2 linked regions of the Candidatus Microthrix parvicella Bio17-1 genome follow. The protein of the gene in region 1 binds, or shares a complex with, the protein of each later gene. Links are inferred from orthologs where the notes say so. Each region holds a gene or a part of one and is shown on either strand. Other genes may lie near its edges.

The links. The genes of interacting proteins can lie anywhere in the genome.
Region 2: the proteins of dnaB (region 1) and dnaG are in contact, whole or in part, in a crystal structure (PDB 2R6A), measured with the Geobacillus stearothermophilus proteins. The link is inferred for Candidatus Microthrix parvicella Bio17-1 from one-to-one orthologs. Residues at the interface, in WP_033016901.1 of Geobacillus stearothermophilus: Ser13, Glu15, Ala16, Gln18, Glu91, Leu92, Asp94, Ala95, Val96, Pro97, Thr98, Ala99, Ala100, Asn101, Tyr104, Tyr105, Ile108; in WP_049624496.1 of Geobacillus stearothermophilus: Lys456, Leu457, Leu458, Pro459, Ala460, Asn463, Ala464, Leu467, Leu535, Leu536, Ile537, Ala538, Gln544, Glu545, Asp548, Tyr549, His552.

The regions. Positions count from the first base shown.
Region 1 is NZ_AMPG01000004.1:42,066-49,466, reverse strand. The notes cover bases 2,253-5,079. They hold dnaB (replicative DNA helicase), read left to right. Parts: upstream 2,253-2,874; coding sequence 2,875-4,284; downstream 4,285-5,079. Other genes in these bases: MPARV_RS0115945 (class I adenylate-forming enzyme family protein), read left to right, coding at 4,356-5,079; rplI (50S ribosomal protein L9), read left to right, coding at 2,253-2,607. Outside these bases: panB (3-methyl-2-oxobutanoate hydroxymethyltransferase), read left to right, coding at 1-688; rpsF (30S ribosomal protein S6), read left to right, coding at 895-1,230; ssb (single-stranded DNA-binding protein), read left to right, coding at 1,242-1,706; more of rplI, read left to right, coding at 2,158-2,252; more of MPARV_RS0115945, read left to right, coding at 5,080-5,948; MPARV_RS0115940 (YceI family protein), read right to left, coding at 5,985-6,695; MPARV_RS0115935 (hypothetical protein), read left to right, coding at 6,789-7,073; MPARV_RS0115930 (class I SAM-dependent DNA methyltransferase), read left to right, coding at 7,075-7,401. UniProt on the Escherichia coli protein: The main replicative DNA helicase, it participates in initiation and elongation during chromosome replication. Travels ahead of the DNA replisome, separating dsDNA into templates for DNA synthesis.
Region 2 is NZ_AMPG01000002.1:299,600-304,143, forward strand. What follows is about bases 1-2,999. They hold dnaG (DNA primase), read right to left. Parts: upstream 2,482-2,999; coding sequence 520-2,481; downstream 1-519. Other genes in these bases: rpoD (RNA polymerase sigma factor RpoD), read right to left, coding at 1-545; MPARV_RS0109650 (glycine--tRNA ligase), read right to left, coding at 2,525-2,999. Outside these bases: more of MPARV_RS0109650, read right to left, coding at 3,000-3,889; MPARV_RS0109655 (tRNA-binding protein), read left to right, coding at 3,981-4,355. UniProt on the Escherichia coli protein: RNA polymerase that catalyzes the synthesis of short RNA molecules used as primers for DNA polymerase during DNA replication.

The DNA of each region.
Region 1 (7,401 bases):
ATACGAGGACACCCTTCAGGTGACCATCGACGACATGGTGCATCACACCGCAGCGGTCGCTCGGGCCAGGCCTGAGGCGCTCGTCGTGGGCGACCTGCCATGGATGAGCTACCACACCGGTCGTCATGATGCGGTGCGCAACGCCGCGTCGCTGATCCGTGCCGGTGCCCAAGCGGTCAAGTTGGAGGGTGGCGCCAAGCGGGTGTCGGTGATCGATGCCATCGTCGATGCTGAGATTCCCGTCATGGGTCACCTGGGGTTGACCCCCCAGTCGATGCACGCGCTTGGCGGGTTTCGGGTGCAGGCCAAGAGTTCCGATGCGGCCATGGCCCTGGTGGAGGAGGCCAAGGCGCTCGAGCACGCGGGTTGCTTCGCCATCGTGTTGGAGGCGATCCCCGATGTGGTGGCCAACCTGGTCACGGAGTCGGTCAACGTTCCCACCATCGGCATTGGCGCCGGCTCGGGAACCGACGGTCAGGTGCTGGTGTTTGGGGACCTCCTGGGTCTCGACCCGGCCCGTCCCCCCAAGTTCGTGCGGCGCTATGCGCAGGGCTTCGAACTGCTCTCGGGAGCCGTCGGCGAGTACGTGGTCGATGTGAGGTCGGGCGCCTTTCCCTCCGAGGCCGAGACCTACCATGCGTCGCAGGCCACCACCGACACGCTGGCGATCTACGGCGGCGGTCGGTAGCCGTCGACTCGCTGCTCCCGCCTCACGGTGGGGGTGCGGGTACCGGGGTGCACGACCCAGCCGATTGTCACCGTGCTCTGTCATGCTGACCCGATGAGGAAGTTGGTATTCCAACGCCCTATGCTCGGCGCCTTGCGCAATCCCCTGGCCCCGGAGATTCCGGGGTCCGAACGGCCGAGTGCCGTGGTCCACAGGGAGGTACATATATGAACCGCGCTTACGAGTTGATGGTGATCATCGATGCCGATGTTGCCGACGCTGAAAACAAGGTCGTCGTCGATCGGGTCGAAGAATTGATCGGAGCGGCCGGCGGAGAGCTGTCCAGCACCGATCGGTGGGGGCGACGCAAGTTCGCCTACCTGATCAACCATAAGGCAGAGGGGTACTACGTGGTGTTCGAGTTCACGGCCGACCCGGCCAAACTCGACCCCATGGACCGCTTTCTCAGGCTGGCGGACGAGGTCGTCCGTCACAAGCTGATCCGACTGCCCGAGGCCGAGGCTGAGCGCCGCAGCCTGGCCGCGATGGCAGCGGAGGACTGAGGAGGTCCGTCATGGCAACCAACACCGTCACCATCATCGGCAACGTCACCCGTGACCCTGAGCTGAGGTTCACCCCCAGCGGTCAGGCCGTCGCCAACTTTGGCGTTGCAGTCAATCGACGCTGGCAGAACCGCCAGACCAACGAGTGGGAAGAGGCCACGTCGTTTTTCGACATCGTGGCCTGGGCACAACTTGGTGAGAACGTGTCCGAATCCTGCCCCAAAGGCACGCGGGTGATCGTTACCGGTCGCCTGGACCAGCGCAGCTGGGACGGCCCCGAGGGCGATCGGCGCTCCAAGGTGGAGATTGTGGCCGACGAGATCGCCCCCAGCCTTCGGTGGGCGTCCGCTCAGGTCACCAAAAACGAAAAGCGCAGCGCCGGCGACGCCGGACCCGGTGGAGGTGGCGGCAGTGCCGCAGCCCCGCCGCCGAGTGCACCCCCCGCTGGATACAACTACGACGAGGAGCCCTTCTAATGGCACGACCACGCCGCCCCAAGCCCAAAGAGTCGGGCCGTCGCACCAAGAAAAAGGTGTCGATTCTCAACACGGAGAGCATCGAGTACGTCGATTGGAAGGACGTCAACCTGCTGCGTCGCTTCCAGTCCGACCGAGCCAAGATCCGTGCCCGCCGAGTAACCGGCAACAACACCCAGCAGCAGCGCCAGGTGGCGGTTGCCATCCGCAGCGCTCGCGAGATGGCTCTGTTGCCGTACACGAACCGCGTGACCACCCATCGGGGTGGCGGCGGTGGCCGTGGCGGCCGTGACCGTGACGATCGCGGTGATCGTGGCGACCGCGGTGATCGCGGGGATCGTGGCGACCGCGGAGATCGCGGGGATCGCGGTGACCGTGGCGGGTCCGCTTCGACCGGTGACGACGCCTCCTCAACGGAGTCGAGCCCACTGGAGACCACGGAGGTCACGTCGTGAAGCTGATCCTGCGAGCCGACCTGGCCGATTTGGGAAAGCGGGGCGACCTTGTTGAAGTCGCTGACGGGTATGCCCGCAACTACCTGATCCCGCAGCACCTTGCCATGCCGTCCACCGCCGGCGCCGCCGCTCAGGCCGACGCCATGCGTCGCGGTCGCGACCAGCGCGATGCCGCAGCGCGTGAGGAGGCCGAGGACATGGCGAAGAAGTTGGTGACCGCGGCCATCACGATCCCAGCCAAGGCCGGTGACTCGGGCAAGCTCTTTGGTTCGATCACCAACGCGGATGTGGCTGAGGCCATCGAGGAGCAAACCGGCTTTTCGATCGATCGGAAGCACATTTCGATCGAGGATCAACACCTGCGCACCCTGGGCGCCCACACCGTCACCGTGCAGCCGCACAACGACGTGGCGTTCCCGGTGAATGTTGAGGTCGTCGCCGCCTAGCGGTTGACCCCGGCAGTACCCGCCCGTCAGAGCGCGGGTGGGATCGTGAAAAGATTTCCACAGGTCCTCCACAGCTGTGGAGGACCTGTGCGTTTTGTTGACCGGTACCCGCAGACTCCTCCCAACGATCCACAGTTGGTGTGGACAACGGTGTTCTGCCTGTGACCTTCTTTGACTGTCACCGGCACGGGTCACAATGGCCTGAGCACACCCGGAGACCAACGGAGATCGTATGGGCGCAGCAGTTCTCATGAGCCGAGCTCAACGATGACGGCAACATTCTCACAACGCGCCGAGCCGCAAGGTGCCAACGGCGGTTCCGGCGGACCGGTTCGGATTGCCGGACATTCCGGCCGCCAGCCTCCGCACAACCTGGCGGCAGAACGGTCGCTACTGGGCGCGATGTTGCTGAGTCCTTCGGCCATCGGCGATGCGATGCAACGCTTGGAGGCAGCCGATTTTTATCAACCGTCCCACAGCCACGTGTTCGATGCCATCGCCGGTCTCTACGCCGCGGGTTCGCCGGTCGACTCCGTCTTGGTGGCCGACCAACTGACCCGCAACGGCCTGCTGGACGCCATCGGCGGCGCCGGCACGCTCATCGAGTTGCAGGGCTCGGCGGCAGCGGTGTCCAACGCGGTCCATTACGCCAAGGTGGTCGAGGAGAACGCCCTCCTGCGGCGTCTGATCGCGACCGCGTCGGAGATCTCCGAGTTGGGCTTTCAACCGGCCGACGACGTGGCCTCCACCATGGATACCGCCGAGTCGCTGATCTACCGGGTTGCCCAGCGCCGGGTCACCGACACCCTGGTGCCGTTGCGTGATCTGCTGGGCGACACGCTCGATCGATTCGAGCAGATGTACGAGCAGGCGGGTGCGGTCACCGGCACCCCCACGGGCTTCACCGACCTGGACACCAAGCTCTATGGCCTCCAACCCGGCGCGCTGATCGTGCTTGGGGCCCGTCCGGCCATGGGAAAGACCGCCCTGGCCCTGGCCATCGCACGCAACGCGGCGATGGCATCGGGCAAGTCGGCGGTGTACTTCAGCCTGGAAATGAGCCATCTCGAGCTCACCCAGCGCCTGGTCTCCATGGACGCGCGGGTCGACTCCAGCCACCTGCGGAACGGCAAGGTGTCCGACGCGGACTGGAACCGCATCACCCGTTCGTTGGGGCGCCTGGGCGACGCCGATTTGTGGATCGATGACAACGCCAACCTGACCGTGATGGAATTGCGGGCAAAAGCCCGCCGGCTCAAATCGGAGCTGGGCGGATCCCTTGGCCTGATCGTCGTCGATTACCTCCAATTGATGAGTGGGCCGGGCAGGGCCGAAAACCGTCAAACCGAGATCGCCGAGATCAGCCGCGGCCTCAAGGTGCTGGCACGTGAGATCGACACGCCGGTGCTGGCGCTGTCCCAGCTGTCCCGCTCGCTGGAGCAGCGGGCCGACAAGCGCCCCATGCTGTCGGACCTGCGGGAGTCGGGCTCGATCGAACAGGACGCCGACGTGGTGCTGTTCCTCTACCGGGACGAGGTGTACAACCCGGACACCCCCGATGCCGGCCTGGCCGAGGTGAACATCTCCAAGCACCGGGCCGGTCCCACCGGCACCTGCCGTCTGGTGTTCCTGCCCCACCACACCCTGTTTGAGAACGAGGCACGGGAAGAGGGGTAGGCCTCCCGGGGCGAGCCACTAATCTTCGCCCCAGTCGATTGGGGCGGTGGCGCCCCTCCAAAGGGGACAGCGTGAGCACACCGGAGACCGCCGACACGATCTGGGAACTGGTTGAGGCACGGGCGCAGGCCACACCCGACGCCGTAATGCTCATCGACGAGGCGGATACCAAGCTCACCTGTGTCCAACTGCGCGACGCGGCACTGAGCACCGCCGCCGGGCTGGCCGCGATGGGCATCGGCGAAAACACGCCGGTCACCTGGCAGTTGCCGACCACGATCGATGCCGTTGTCACCTCGCTGGCACTGGCCCGCCTCGGTGCGCTGCAGAACCCGATCCTGCACATCTACCGGGAGCGCGAGCTGGGGGTGGCCATCAGGCGTACCCGTCCCGAGTTGGTGATCGTGCCCGGCGAGTGGATGGGTACCGACTTTGAGGCGATGACCGCCGGGGTGCTCGACAGCCTGGAAGGTGACGACGTGGACGGTGCAGCCCGCCCGTGCGTGCTCAGCCTGGCCGACGGTCGCCCTACGGGCGATGCCGCTACTCTGGCGCCTTTTGCGCCGCCTGACGACCCGGCCACCGCGGTGCGCTGGATCTATTACACGTCGGGCACCACGTCCGAGCCCAAGGGCGTGCGCCACACCGACGCCACGTTGTTGGCCGGTGGGCGAGGCCTGGCGGCAGCGGTCGACCTGGGCGCCGACGATGTCGGGTCGATGGCGTTTCCGTATGCCCACATCGCAGGACCCGACTACCTGATCATGTGTCTGCACTCCGGGTTTCCGTTTGTACTCATCGGGGCATTCAACCCGCCCGCCGCCGTCGAGACGTACAACCGCTATGGCGTGACGATGATCGGCGGCTCGACGGCGTTCTACCAGATGTTCCTGGCCGAGCAGGCCAAGACCCCGGGGACGAAGTTCATTCCCACGTTGAAGCTGATCTCCGGCGGAGGCGCCCCCAAGCCGCCCGAGTTGGCCGCCCGCATTCGCGATGAGATCGGTGTACCGGTGTGCCACGGATACGGCATGACCGAGGTGCCGATGATTGCACAGGGGTCGCCCCGCGACACCGAGGAGCAATTGGCCAACACCGAGGGGGCCCCGGTGCCTGGATGCGAGGTTCGCATCGTCACCGAGGACGGCTCGGTGGCATCGACCGGGCAGGAGGGCGAGGTTCGCCTCAAGGGCCCCATGGTGTGCTTGGGCTACACCGACGCGGAGGCAACCGCAGCCGCGTTCGACGACGAGGGTTGGTTCCGCACCGGCGACCTGGGCATCCTGCGAGACGATGGCCACCTTGCGCTGACCGGGCGCCTGAAGGATGTGATCATCCGCAAGGGTGAGAACATCTCGGCGAAGGAGGTGGAGGATCTGCTCTTCACCCACCCCAAAGTGGCCGATGTTGCCGTCATCGGCTTGCCGGACGAGGATCGCGGCGAACGCGTTGCCGCCGTCGTGGAACGGGCTGAGGGCGTTGACGACCTGACATTTGCCGAAATGTCTGCTCATCTCAACGCCGCAGGGCTGATGACCCGCAAGATCCCCGAGCAGCTTGAGGTCGTCGAGGCCCTGCCGCGAAACGAAACGTTGCGCAAGGTGCTGAAGTTCAAGCTGCGGGAGACCTACGCGGATGTACCGTGGACCCCGGAACCCCGCTGAGGCTCGAGCCGCCGACCTTCGGTGCCTGTGACCGGCTCAGGCCGGGGTGAGCTGCAGTTTGAACTCGAGGGTGCCGTTCGGGGCGGCCTTCACGATGCCGGAGATGTCGGGCACCTCGATTTTGTAGTCGGCGAGGGCGATCGGCGTGGACCCCACGACCTCGAGTTGGTCCTTGGCCGTGAGCTGCGCATCGAGCTTGACGGCTACGTCCTTGGTCACGCCATGCAGTTTCAGCGTCCCCTCGGCCTCCATGGACACCGGGTCGCCCACCGTGGGTTCTCCGGGCAGCTCCAAGGGCCCGTCCAGGGTGAAGGTCGCCTCCGGAAACTGATCGGTCTGGAGGTAGTCGGCTCGCACGCGGTCGTCGCGTAGAGCTGCATCGGAGGTGAGCGTGCCGGTCTGGACGGTCACGGTGACGTCGCTGACCGTGTTGGCCTTCAGCGTCAGACTGCCTGCGACGTCCTCGGTTCGTGCGGTGGCGGTCTTCTCCAAACCTCGCAGGACCTCGTCAATGCGGTAACCGGCCTGGCTGCCCTCAGCGACCTTCCAGGTCGTTGCCTCCGCCTCGTCGACGGACTCCTTTGGCGCCGCCGCCGTGGTGACCGAGGTGTTGGCTCCGCCGTTGGTCTCGCTGAGCTGGAACTCGTCCTCGGCTGAATCATTGAGGGCCCAGAAGGCAATGCCGCCGCCCACCGCGATGACGAGAGCGCCGGCTACGGCCAGCGCGATGACGAGTGGCTTCTTCACGTGGTCTCCCTGTTGTGGAGACACCAACGTAGCCGGCCTCAGCGACGGCGGTGCCGCGCCGGAGGTTGGCTTTCATGGGGATAGGTTCGAGAGGTGCGCGTTGATGATGAAGTGTCGGTGGACGCCGACGAGTTGGTCACTCAGGCGCTGGCAGCCGACCCTGATGTTGAGGTGCCCGACAACGCGGTGAGCTTTGACGAGTTGACCGGTGGGCACGAGTTTGAGCTGTTGCCCGACTGGTACATGCCCCAGCCCGGAAGCAGGGCCGAAGTCGTGGGTGGCTGGCGTCGTCGGGTGGTGCTGGCCGTGGTGGGCAGCATCCTGTTGGTCGACGCCGCCGGGTTCTGCGTGATCTACGGTCACATCACGATTGGTTGAGATGCACGGGAGCGCGATGGGTCAGCAGGCGAGTTCACGGTGGGCCACGACCGACGGCCCGCGAGGAGCCGCCTACGACGAGCGCTTTGCGCGGCTGGCGGCCTCGGGCGAGGACGTGCACGGCGAGGCCACGTTTGTCGCCGGCTTCCAGCCCCGGTCCGTCCTCGATGCGGGATGCGGCACCGGACGGGTGGCGATGGAACTCCGGCGGCGTGGCATCGAGTCGGTGGGTGTCGATGCCGACCGGGGCATGTTGGCTGCTGCGGTGGCGCGTGACCCCGACGGCGAGTGGCTCATCGGTGACATCTCCACCCTGGTCATCGCCGAC
Region 2 (4,544 bases), on another replicon or contig:
TGTTCCCGGTCAAGCTCGCCGAGTCGCCCCTCGGTGGCCAACTCGGCCAAACGGTTGTCTGCGTGTAGGCCCGCCTCGATGCGCTTGGCCAACGCCACCTCCTGGGCAGCGTCGATCAACGACACCTGGCCGATCTCCCGGAGGTACAGCCGAACCGAATCGCCGGAACCACCCGAGTCGCCCGACGCAGCGCCGGATCTGGCCCGGCGCTTGTGCCGGGCCGGCCGCTCGGTCCGCTGGATGACACCGGCATCATGGTCGTCCCGGGTCAGGCCAGGGGCGACGGTCGAGGCGTGATCGACCGCGGCCACAGCCGCCGGGACGCCGGCCGGCAGGTCGTCGTCATCAGCAGTGTGCGGGTCGACCTCAACCACGAGTGTGATGCCCTCGGGCCGGAACGCCGACTCGACATCGGTGAGCACATCCACCGTGAGCTCCACACCCAAAACCGAGAGCACCTCATCAAGTGTGAGGGAGCCCCGCGCCTTGCCGACCTCGATCAGCGTGCCCCATTCCGTCTCATTCACCTGATCCAGAATCGACACCCGGCCGGACCTCCTCTTCGTCGTCCCCGCGCAGATACGCTACCAAGGCCCGGGCCGAAACCTCGGCTGTCTCAGGCTCGTTCAGCTGATCCACCCGCCGAGCCAGCCACGCGTGCTCGGTCAGGAGATCGTTTCGAACGTCGGCATCGACGCCGTCCCGTGCCGCCTGGCGCAGCTCGGCCTCGAGGTTCTCCATCGCCTGAGAACCGGTCTTGTGCACCAACCGATGAACCGCCTCCGCCGGCGTACCGTCTGGTTCGCTGACCGCCAGGCGCGACAACAGCCGCTCCTCCCACGTGTCAGCCTCGGCGTCGGAGACCGCTTGAGCCACCGATCCGGCCGAGACCAGCGCCACGCGCGCCGAGCGAGCCAAGGGATGGGCGAACAGTTCCTCGGGCAGCGCCGCCAACTCGCCGTCGGGCTGGGCCGCCAGATGCACCAACACCGACATCTCCGCCGGGTGCACCTTGCCTGCAGGCGACGGGCCGGGGCCAGGAGGCAGGTCGGGTTGCGGCGCTGCATCTTCGTAGCCGGCGTCTCCCCCATCACCGCCCGGCGGACGCGGGCCCGGGTCGCCGTCCCACCGGCGGCGCGACACCGGACCCGTCGGGGCGCCCGCGTCACGGCGTGGCGCTTCCGAGGCACGGGCGGCGCCGGTGCCTCGTAGCTCTTCCAGCTGGTTGCGGAGCAGGTCCGGGTCCAGGCGCGACCGGTCGGCGACCTCCAACAGGTAGGGGTCGCGCACCATCGGGTCGGGGTGCTCGGCCACCACGGCGAGCGCCGTGGTGGCCCGACGGGCCCGGGCCTCCGGGGGGGTGGCCACCTCGGCGCCGAGGACACGCTCAAGCCGGAACCTCAGCATCGGTTCGGCGGCGACGACCGCCGCCGCCAACGCGTCGGGGTCGGTGCGGCTCAGCTCGTCGGGATCGGACCCCTCGGGCAGCCGCACCACCTCGACGGCCAGGTCAAAGTCCTTCTCCCAGGCATAGATGCGCTCGGCCGCCGCCTGACCCGCCGAGTCGGCATCGAAGGCCAGCACCACCTTGTCGACGTAGCGCGACAGCAGCTTGAGGTGCTCCTCGGTGAGGCTGGTGCCGCAGGTGGCCACCGCCTCGGTCACCCCTGCCCGGCGAAACCCGATCACGTCGGTGTAGCCCTCGCAGATCACCACCCGGCCGCTGCGCACCGCATCCTGACGGGCCCAGTTCAGCCCGTACAGCAGGCGACTCTTGTGGTAAAGGTCGCTCTCGCGGGAGTTCTTGTACTTGGCTCCCTCCTCCCCCGGCATGATGCGGCCGCCGAAACCCACCGCATGGCCCTCAGGGTCGAAGATCGGAAACAACACCCGCGCCCGAAAGAAGTCCTGCAGGCGTCCGGCCTTGTTGGTGAAACCCAGGCCTGTGGCGGTTGCGGTCTCGCCGTCGAGGCGAAGGGCCTTGCACAGCACGTCCCAGCCATCGGGTGCCCAGCCGATGCGATACCGCTCCACCTCGTCGGTATCGAAGCCCCGACCGCGCAGGTACGAGCGTGCAGCCGACGCGTCGGGCGAGGTCTTCAACCGCTGGTGGTAGAACTCCACCGCCTCCTCCACCCGGGCCAGCAGGCGTTGGCGCTTCTGCCGGGTGGCCGACTCGGCCCGGTCGGTGTAGGTGAGGGCGATGCCGGACTTTGCGGCCAGACGTTCGACCGCCTCGACGAAGTCCAAGCCCTCCAGCTCCCGCAGGAACGTGATGGCGTCGCCCGAAACCCGACAGCCAAAGCAGTAGTACAGGCCTTCGGCCTGGTTCACCGAGAACGACGGCGACTTCTCGGAATGAAACGGGCACAGCCCGGTCCAGCGGCTGCCCACCTTGCGCAGCTGGGTGTGTTCGGTGATGAGCGCGACGATGTCGGTGGCCTGACGGACCCGAACGATGTCCTCGTCGACAATGCCCATCGGCTCAGCCTGTCACGGTCACAACATCACTTCGGTCACAACATCACTTCAGCCGCGGCCGCAGCCAGTCGGCCACGCCCGCCAGCGGAATCCGAACCTGCTCCATTGAGTCACGCTCCCGAATGGTGACGGCCTGGTCCTCGGCGGTGTCGAAGTCAACGGTGACGCAATAGGGAGTGCCCAGTTCGTCCTGGCGGCGGTACCGACGGCCGATGGCCTGGGTTTCGTCGTACTCGCAGCTCCACTCGTCGCGCAGCTCGGCCGCCAGCGTTTGGGCGGTCTCCCGCAGCGGCGACTTCTTGGACAGTGGCAGAACCGCCACCTTGTAGGGCGCCAGCCGTGGGTGCAGGCGCAGCACCACACGCTCCTCACCCCGCACCTCCTCGACGTCGTAGGCGGCCAACAGGAAGGCGAACGCGGTGCGGGTGGCACCGGCGGCCGGCTCGATCACGTGGGGCACATACCGGACGTTTTCTGCCTGATCGAACCAGTCGAGGCGCTCGCCGGAGCGCTTGGTGTGCGCCAACAGGTCAAAGTCACCCCGGTTGGCGATGCCCTCCAACTCGTCCCAGCCCCAAGGGAACAGGTACTCCACGTCGGCGGTGGCCGAGCTGTAATGGGACAGTTCGTCCTCCTCGTGTTCACGCAGGCGCAACGCCTCCCGGGGCATACCCAGGTCGAGGTACCAACGCTCGCGCTCCGCCTTCCAGTACTCGTAGTACTTCGGCGCATCGTCGGGATGCACGAAGTACTCCATTTCCATTTGTTCGAACTCGCGTGTGCGGAACACGAAGTTGCCGGGCGTGATCTCGTTGCGGAAGCTCTTGCCCACCTGGGCGACACCAAACGGCGGTCGCACCCGGGTGGTGTTGATGATGTTCTTGAAGTTCATGAACATGCCCTGGGCCGTCTCCGGCCGCAGATACGCCAAGGCGCCCTCGTCGGCGACGGGACCAGCATGGGTGGAGAACATCAGGTTGAAGTTGCGGGCCTCGGTGAAACTGCCCGTCTTCTTGCAGTTGGGGCACTGATTCGGGTCGTCAAGCTTGTCGAGGCGCCAACGCTGGCCGCACTCCTTGCAGTCCACCAACGGGTCCGTGAAGTTGGACAGGTGCCCCGAGGCCTCCCACACCGCAGGCGGCGTGAGGATGGAGGCGTCCAGGCCCACCACGTCGTCGCGCTGTTGCACCATGGACTTCCACCATGCGTCCTTCACGTTGCGAAGCAGCAGCACACCGACGGGCCCATAGTCCCAGGTGGAACGAAAGCCGCCGTAGATCTCCGCAGACGGGTACACGAAGCCACGCCGCTTGGCCAGGTTGACGATCTGATCGAAGCGCGCAGAGTCCGCCGCAGATGCATCTGGGCTGGAGGACTCGGCATCGGGAGTTTCGGGGGTGCTTGCCATGGCCGGCGAGGCTACAAGGACCGATCGGCCAAGTCGGACTCGATGGGCATTCCAACCCCGTCCCGGCCGTCGAGCCGGGCAGACTGTGGCGATGAGTCCGCCGACAGCAGTGCCACGCCAGCCTCAGCGCAAGCACCCGGTGAGTGCCGAGGTCTTCGCTTCGATCGACATGCGGGTGGGTGTGGTGCAGGATGTGGAGGCCTTTCCCGAGGCCCGAAAGCCCGCTTGGAAGCTGCGGGTGGACTTCGGCCCCGACATCGGGGTGCTCCAGACCTCTGCGCAAATCACCAACTACGCAGCCGATGCCCTGCTTGGCCGCCGGGTTGTCGGGGTGATCAATCTGGGCACCCGCCGTATCGCGGGATTTCGCAGCGAATTTCTGGTGCTCGGGGCCGTGGAGGCCGACGGATCGGTACTGCTGTTGGCACCCGACGGCGAGTCTGCCGTCGGCCGACCCATCGCGTAGCGCAGTTCGACTTCACGTGGAAGGAGATATCCGGCGCGATGAGGTATCTCACGGTTAGTATCGTGGGCTCTTCGAGGAGGAGCCCACATGAGCAACATTCCACCGCCGCCCGGCGCACCACCACCACCCGGCCAAGGGGGTCCCGGCGGACCACCTCCTGGCGTGCCCCAGGGCCCACCCCCCGGAATG